2 regions of the Mesorhizobium sp. WSM2240 genome follow, and region 2 is predicted to be linked to the other one. Evidence: riboswitches for the same ligand, from Rfam matches in the RefSeq annotation. Region 2 holds a riboswitch; the other holds the start of a gene.
What was found. A riboswitch is a leader RNA that binds a small molecule or an ion and turns the genes downstream of it on or off. The one in region 2 is predicted to bind S-adenosylmethionine.
Positions count from the first base shown of each region.

Region 1: another riboswitch for S-adenosylmethionine. It lies ahead of ABVK50_RS01920 (O-succinylhomoserine sulfhydrylase); the one in region 2 lies ahead of metA (homoserine O-succinyltransferase).

Region 1 is NZ_CP159253.1:395,433-399,640, reverse strand. It holds gene ABVK50_RS01925 (IS630 family transposase) at 1-998, shown strand, start outside; gene ABVK50_RS01920 (O-succinylhomoserine sulfhydrylase) at 1,037-2,230, opposite strand; SAM riboswitch at 2,274-2,351, opposite strand; gene ABVK50_RS01915 (2'-deoxycytidine 5'-triphosphate deaminase) at 2,431-3,528, shown strand; gene ABVK50_RS01910 (GntR family transcriptional regulator) at 3,544-4,208, opposite strand, start outside.
Region 2 is NZ_CP159253.1:4,508,755-4,512,962, forward strand. It holds gene ABVK50_RS22235 (prephenate/arogenate dehydrogenase family protein) at 1-114, opposite strand, end outside; gene hisC (histidinol-phosphate transaminase) at 121-1,233, opposite strand; SAM riboswitch at 1,347-1,424, shown strand; gene metA (homoserine O-succinyltransferase) at 1,472-2,410, shown strand; gene ABVK50_RS22250 (hypothetical protein) at 2,629-3,000, shown strand; gene ABVK50_RS22255 (DUF1194 domain-containing protein) at 3,041-3,838, opposite strand; gene ABVK50_RS22260 (methyltransferase domain-containing protein) at 3,891-4,208, opposite strand, start outside.

The DNA of each region.
Region 1 (4,208 bases), 1.6 Mb from region 2:
AAGATGTAGCGCGGGCGCTCTACCTCGACGACGACACGGTGCGCGGCTGGCACAAGGCTTTTACCACCGACGGAACGCAAGCGTTGCGGAGCTTCGGCTGGAAGGGCAGCCAGAGCAAGCTGTCGCGCTGCCAGGAAGCCGAACTGGTCGAGACGTTGTCGGCCAAGCTTTTTCCGAGCACGGCGGCGGTGATGGCGCATGTCGAACGGCGCTACGGGATCGCCTATTCCAAACCGGGAATGATCCAGCTGTTGCACCGGCTGGGTTTCGATTACCGCAAGCCCAAGGGGCTGCCGGCCAAGGCCGACGCGGCGGCGCAGGAAGCTTTCGTGACCTGCTACGATAAGCTGCTCAACCGGCTCGAGCCCGACGAGATCGTCTACTTCAGCGATGCCGTGCATCCCGAGTATCAAAGCCGGCCGGCCTATGGCTGGATCCGGCGCGGCGACAAGCTCGCCGTCAAGCGCGGCAAGGGCCGTGAACGCATGAACCTCATGGGCGCACTGTGCCTGGAGAACTTCGACCTGCAGCTGATCGAAACACTGAAGATGTCGACACAGACGACGATCGATCTGCTTGCCAAGCTGGAGCGCGCCAACCCAAACAAACGTGTGATCCACCTTATCCTCGACCGGGCGCCGGTTCACCGCGGCGAGGCCGTCAGAGGCTGGCTGACGCGGCCAGGATGCCGCATCCGGCTGCATTTCCTGCCCGCTTACGCCCCCAATCTCAACGCCATCGAGCGATTGTGGAAAGTCATGCACGAGCATGTCACCCACAACCGCTACTACGACAATTTCCGCGCCTTCGCCGACGCCATCATGCGCTTCTTCAAATCCACCCTGCCGCGGAACTGGAAGACCATCCGCGATACCGTCAACGACAATTTCGTTATCGTTCGACCCGAGCAATTTCGGGTTATCGGCCAGACCGGGTATTACTTTCTTCCGCGGAAAGGCAGCGGCAGTCTAGAGGTTCGCGCTGGCGGAAAAAAGTAAACTGTCCCCTGCGGCAGACCGCCAATAGACGTGTTACCTCACCCCACCGCCCGCAGCGCCTGCTCGATGTCCTCCAGCAGATCGTCTGTATCCTCCAGCCCGACCGAAAGGCGCAGCGTCCCTGGCCCGATGCCGAGTTCGGCGCGCGCCTCGTCGGAGAGGTTCTTGTGCGTGGTGGTCGCGGGGTGCGTGATCAGGCTTTTGGCGTCGCCGAGATTGTTGGAGATCAGCACCACGTCCAGTGCGTTCTGGAAGGCGAAGGCGGATTTCTTGCCGTCCTTCAGGTCGAGGCAGATCAGCGTCGAGCCGCCGAGCATCTGCTTCTTCACGAGATCGGCTTGCGGATGATCGCTGCGTCCCGGATAGATCACGCGCGAAACCTCTGGCCGCTCGGCCAGGAAATCGGCGATTTTGCCGGCGCTTTCCGTCTGCTGGCGCACCCGCAGCGGCAGCGTCTCCAGCCCCTTGAGAAGCGTCCAGGCGTTGAACGGCGACAGGCTCGGGCCGGTGTGGCGGAAATAGTCGTGCAAATTCTCGTCGATCCACTTCTTGTCCGACAGGATGATGCCGCCGAGACACCGCCCCTGGCCGTCGATGTGCTTGGTCGCCGAATAGACGACGACATGCGCGCCGAGCGTGAGCGGCTTCTGCTGCAGCGGGGTGGCGAATACATTGTCGACCACCAGCCGGCCGCCGATCGAATTGGCGAGCCTTGCCACGGCCTCGATGTCGATGACTTCGAGCGTCGGGTTGGTCGGGCTTTCGAGGAAAAAGAGCTTGGTGTTGGGGCGCACCGCCCTCTCCCAATTCTCGATCCTGGTGCCGTCGACCAGCGTCGCCTCGATGCCGTATCTCGGCGCCAGCGTCTCGACCACCCACCGGCAGGAGCCGAACAGCGCGCGCGCGGCAACGATATGGTCGCCGGCCGTGAGGGAGCACAGAATCGCCGCCGTCACCGCCGCCATGCCCGACGCCGTGGCGCGCGCGTCCTCGGCGCCCTCCAGCGCGCACATGCGCTTTTCGAACATGTCGACGGTCGGATTGGCGTAGCGCGAATAGATGAAGCCCGGCTCCTCGCCCTTGAAACGGGCTTCGGCGGCTTCGGCAGTGTCGTAGACATAGCCCTGCGTCAGGTAGATCGCCTCGGAGGTCTCGCCGAAGCCCGAACGCAGCGTTCCGGAGTGCACGAGCTGGGTGGCTGGCTTCCAGTTGCGCTTCTTTTCGATGGTCATTGCGCTGTCCCCAAAATACAAAAAACCGGCCGCGAAAATCGCAACCGGTCCATCAACGGCCCTTTAGCGATTTATTTAACGTGGCTGCAAGCCGACCGGCCAAATCACCACGGGATAAATGTCCATTAGACCCACGGCCGGCTTGCGTCAATTGCCGGCTTCATTAAACCTCGCCGGATATTTTAAAGGAGCGGACGCGCTTGCGGCAGACGGGCATTCTTCCGGACCAGGACATTGCGGGGCTGTTTCAGTCCGGCGCGCTGGTGTCTGCCAAAGCGCTCGACGCGGACCAGATCCAGCCGGCAAGCCTCGACCTGAGGCTCGGCGAGAAAGCCTGGCGGGTGCGCGCCAGCTTCCTGCCGGGACCGAACTGTCGCGTTTCGGAAAAGCTCGATCGGCTGAAGCTGCACGAGATCGACCTGACAAACGGCGCGGTGCTCGAGACCGGCTGCGTCTACATCGTGCCGCTGCTCGAAAGCCTGAACCTGCCGGCCGGCGTGTCGGCCTCGGCAAATCCGAAAAGCTCGACCGGACGCCTCGACATCTTCACCCGCGTCATGACCGATCGCGGCCAGGAATTCGACAAGATCCAGGCCGGCTATTCCGGCCCGCTCTATCTGGAGGTCAGCCCCCGCACCTTCCCGATCATCGCGCGCACCGGCTCGCGGCTTTCCCAGATCCGCTTCCGCATCGGCAACGCGCTGCTTTCGGAAACGGAGCTTCACCGGCTGCACGCTGGCGAAACGCTGGTCGCATCCGAAATGCCGAACATTTCCGGCGGCGGCATAGCGCTCTCGATCGACCTCAGCGGCGATGCCGGCCGCCTGATCGGCTATCGCGGCAAGCACCACACCAGCCTGGTCGACGTCGACAAGCGCGCCGCCCACGGCGTCTATGATTTCTGGGAGCCGCTCTACAATCGCGGCGGGGCGGGCGAACTCATCCTCGACCCGGACGAGTTCTACATCCTTGTGTCGCGCGAGGCGGTGCACGTGCCTCCGCTCTACGCCGCCGAGATGACGCCTTTCGATCCGTTGGTCGGCGAATTCCGGGTGCACTATGCCGGCTTCTTCGATCCCGGTTTCGGCCATTCGGCCGCCGGCGGTACCGGCAGCCGCGCTGTGCTGGAAGTGCGCAGCCACGAAGTGCCGTTCATCCTCGAGCACGGCCAGATCGTCGGCCGCCTCGTCTACGAGCACATGCTGTCGCGGCCGAAAGCGCTCTACGGGACCGATCTCGGCTCGAACTACCAGGCGCAGGGCCTGAAACTCTCGAAGCATTTTCGTCCGGCGGACTGACGCCGGACGCGCAACTCAGGATCCGGTGCGCGTCGGCACCGGCAGCCGCTCGAAATATTCCTGGTGCTCGCGCGCCACGCACGCCGCCCGCTCGGCGTCGCCGCTCGCGATCGCGTCGACGATCGGCTGATGACTGTCGGCGATCTCGACAAGGTCGAGGCCTTCGACCAGCATCGTGATGGTGGTGCGGGTCTCGATCTGCAGCGACTGCCAGATGTTGAGCAGCAGCCGGTTGCCGGCCGCCTGCATGATGGCACGGTGGAACTTTACCGAATGCTCGACCACGCCATGCGTATCGGCCGCCAGCGCGGCCGCATGCATCATGTCGACCTCGCGCTGCAGAAGAGCCAGATCGCAGCTCCGCTTGGCCGTGGCGGTCCTGGTCGCCTGCTCCTCGAGCGCGCCGCGCACCGCATAGATCTCGCGCAGCCCTTCGCCCATCACCTCGGCGACATATGTCCCGCGCCGCGGTAAATTGGTGACGAGGCCGGTCGCCTCCAGCTCGCGCAGCGCCTCGCGTACTGGACCTTGGCTCGTCCCGAATTCCTGCGCAATCCGCAATTCCACCAGCCGTTCGCCGGGATGGTAGTGGCCGCCCAGTATGCGCCGCAGCAGCGCCTCCTTGAGCCGCTGGCGCAGGGGAACGTTCACGAACGCCGCCTCCGGCGCTGTATCCGCTG
Region 2 (4,208 bases):
CGTAGAGATGGCGATGTGGCCGGCCAGCTTCTCGCGGCGGATCACCCGGGCCAGCGACGAGCCGATCAGGCCGATGCCCACCAGGGCAATCTTTTCAAACATGGCTTCGGACATTTTCGGTCAGCTTTTCAGGAATTCAGCGAGTGCGGCGACCACGCCGCGATTGGCCTCTTCGGTGCCGATGGTCATGCGCAGCGCATTCGGGAAGCCGTAGGCTGCCACCCTGCGCAAGATATAGCCGCGCGCGGTCAGATAATCGTCGGCGGCCGCTGCCGAATGCTTCTCGTCCGCCGGGAAGTGGATCAGGACGAAATTGCCGACGCTGGGCGTGACGCGCAGGCCGAGCTTCGGCAGTTCCTGGCTCAGCCAGCCGAGCCATTTTTCATTGTGCGCGACAGTGCGCTCGACATGGGCGCGGTCGCGCATCGCGGCTGCGCCGGCTTCGATCGCCACCGCATTGACGTTGAACGGCCCGCGCATGCGGTTCAGCGCATCGACGATATGGGCCGGCGCATAGGCCCAGCCGACGCGTACGCCGCCGAGGCCGTGGATCTTCGAGAAGGTGCGGGTCATCACCACGTTCTGCGACGACGAGACCAGTTCGATGCCGGATTCATAATCGTTGCGGCGGACATATTCGGCATAGGCCGCATCGAGCACCAGGAGCACATGCTTCGGCAGGCCGGCATGCAGCCGGCGGACTCCCTCGAAAGGAATGTAGGTGCCGGTCGGATTGTTGGGGTTGGCGAGGAAGACGATCTTGGTCCTCGGCGTCACCGCGGCCAGGATCGCATCGACATCGGCGGTCTCGTTCGTTTCCTTGGCGACGACAGGGACGGCGCCGGCGGCCTGTATGTAGATGCGATAGACCAGGAAGCCGTGCTCGGTGAACACGCCCTCGTCGCCGGGCTGGAGGTAACTCTGGGCGAGCAGGCCGATGATCTCGTCCGACCCGTTGGAGCAGACGATGTTCGCCGGGTTCAGCCCATGCGCCTCGGCGATCGCCTCGCGCAGCTTGGTGGCGGAGCCGTCCGGATAGAATTCGAGCTGGCCGGCTACCTCGCGCGCCGCCTCGATCGCTGCAGGCGAGGCGCCGAGCGGGTTTTCGTTCGACGACAGCTTGTGGACCTTGGCGACGCCCGCGGGCGCGGTGCTCTTGCCCGGCACATAGGCGGCGATGTCCATGACGCCTGGCTTGGGCTGCGGGCGGCTTTGATCGATCGGCTGCGTCATGGCTAAAAGTCCGGTTTTGGGGAGCCGCGAAGGCCGCACGGAGATACAAGCCGAGGCACGGATTGTCGAGAAAAAGCTTGGCCAGTTGACGCCGGCCGAGTGTGGATTTACAAGCGGGCCCTCGTGGTGATTTGGCCGGTCGGCTTGCAGCCACGTTAAACAACTTGCTAAAGGGCCGCGAAACAAGTCCGGAACCGGCCGCGATTTCGCAGCCGGTTTTTTGTTTGGAGCTTGTACCATGCCGATCAAAATTCACGATCAGCTTCCCGCTCACGAAGTACTCGTCCGCGAAGGCGTATCCGTCATGGACGAGCGGACGGCACGGCGTCAGGATATCCGCCCGCTGCAGATCGGGCTCCTGAACCTTATGCCCAACAAGATCCGCACGGAGACTCAGTTTGCACGGCTGATCGGCGCCTCGCCCCTGCAGGTTGAACTGACGCTGGTGCGAATCGGCAATCACAGGCCCAAGAACACGCCCGAGGATCACCTCATTACCTTCTACCAGACCTGGGAAGAGGTGGCGGAGCGCAAGTTTGACGGCTTCATCGTCACCGGCGCGCCCGTGGAGCTATTGCCCTTCGAGGAGGTCTCCTATTGGGAGGAACTGACGCGCATCTTCGATTGGACGACCTCTCACGTCCATTCCTCCTTCTTCATCTGCTGGGGCGCGATGGCCGCCGCGCGGCATTTCCACGGCGTTGCGAAACACACGCTTGAGAAAAAAGCCTTCGGCGTCTTCCGTCACCGCAACCACGCTCCCGCCTCGCCTTATCTTGCCGGCTTCTCGGACGACTTCGCCATTCCCGTCTCGCGCTGGACGGAGGTGCGCGCCGCCGACATTCCCACCGGCTCTGGCCTCGAAATGCTCATGGAATCGGACGAAACCGGGCCCTGTCTGCTCGCCGAAACGACCGGCAACCGGCTTTATATGTTCAACCACATCGAATACGATTCGACTTCGCTCAAGGAAGAATATGACCGCGATGTAGCCGCCGGGGTGTCGATCGAAGTGCCGCACGAATACTTCCCCGACGACGATCCGGCCCGCCCGCCGCTTAACCGCTGGCGTTCGCACGCCCATCTGCTCTTCGGCAACTGGATCAACCAGGTCTATCAGACCACGCCATACGAGATCGAGAAGATCGGCGAAGCCCCGCAACTCGTCATGCCGTGAACCGTCTCCTGGCCGCCCTGGACTCTAACGACCAGAAGATCGGCTTCAAATGCCGTGGTGGTTCTGGAACTTCTTCGGCCAGCAGGCGGTTTTTTGCTGAGGCGGCAGGCACTCGCTCCCCTCGTATTGCCGCCAAGCGGCGCGCGTCAGTTTTTCTTTTGCATATCTCGGACCATGCAATCGAACGCTTTTACAGGCGCGGATTGCACGCGTAAGAGTTGTTCTCCAACAATACCAAAAAGCATGGGGAACTGATGAGAAACGGGGCTTGGGCAATTCTTGTCGCGATGATTGCGATAGCCGGCTGTGCGACAGCCGGGCAACAGGATGCAAACGACCAGAAACTACTGAAAGATCCGGCCGCACGCCAGCAGGCGTTGAACAAGTGCATCTCGATCGTGAAGTGGTGGGATCCGCAGGTTAAGCATGAGGTTGCCGAGTTCATGCGGATTTCGACCGACAAGGTGCCGCCTGTTTTCTGTCAACGCATGATGGCAGGCGTTATGAGCGGCCGTATCACCAGCAAGGATATGGTAGCGTTGCGCACAGGCAGCGCGACCAACTTCTTCAAGATCATCAAGGGAGGCTGACGGCGGCACCCTTCCGGGAAGCTGCGACAGCCGCCGAATCCTACCTGTCCAGTTCCGGATAAAACCGGTCCGAAAGCCGCTGCCTTTCGCGTTCGCCGACGAGGCAATCGACCGGCGCGCCCGCCTGCGCCGGAAGGACCCGCGGATCGGGCGAGGCTCCGCTGACTTCCAGGATGAGCTTTCGCCGGATGGCTGTCGCGAACTCCGAGATCGAGCGGATCGGCAGCACAAAGGAGCCGGGGCCGCCGGTAACGCACTCGGCGTAGTAGCGGTCGATCGCCGGGAAGATCGGCGACGGCCGGATCAGGATCGGCAGGCCGTTGACGACGATGTTGCGGCGGAGCGCCGCGTCGCGCGCCTGCATGACCGGGCCGCCGAAATTATTGGGACCGTCGCCGGAGACATCGATGACGCGGCGCGCGCCGTCGAAACCGTTCGTCTCGATCGAAGACGCGCCAAAGTCCAACGCCGCCGAGATCGACGTGCCCCGGAACACGTCGGCCGGCAGGCTTTCCACGCTGTCGGCAAAGGCTCGCGCGCTGTCGGCGCCGTCGATCACCTGCCAGGGCACGATTGACTGCCGGCGAACCGTCCCCGCCCATTCGAAATAGCTGAGCGCGATGCGGCTATTCGGGCCAGAAAGGACGGCCCGGATGAAGCCGGGATGGCGGAGCGCCGCTGCATAGCCGGCGCGCTGGATGGCGAACTCTTCCGGGTCCATCGATTCGGACACGTCGACCGCCAGCACCAGTTCGACATCGACCGCAACGGCGTCGGCGTGGGCCGGGACCGGCCAATGGCATGCAAGCCAGAGAAGCAGGGGCAGTGCCGCTTTCATGTCGGGAACGATAGATCGCCCCGGCCGCCATGCACAGCCCGGCCACGGCCCGTCAGACCTCGGGCGGCATCCTGGCGGTCTGTGCGCCCTGCGGTGTAAGCACCGGCACGAAGACGCGGCGGGAGGCGCGCTTTGCGACGGGTAGGCCCTGATAGAGCCGCTTCTGCGCCTCGACAATGACGACGCCGGAAAAAATCGGCCAGCAGCGCCGGCCGGCGCGCTCGAGGATGCTGTGGAAGCGCAGCATCCAGCGCCGTTTCGAAGGCGGAAAGAGCAGCGCTTCCGACCACGCCGACGGGGTGAAATTCGCCTCGCGAAGCAGCGCGTTAAGCTGGGCGCGCGAAAACGGCCTGCCGGTGCCGAAGGGCGT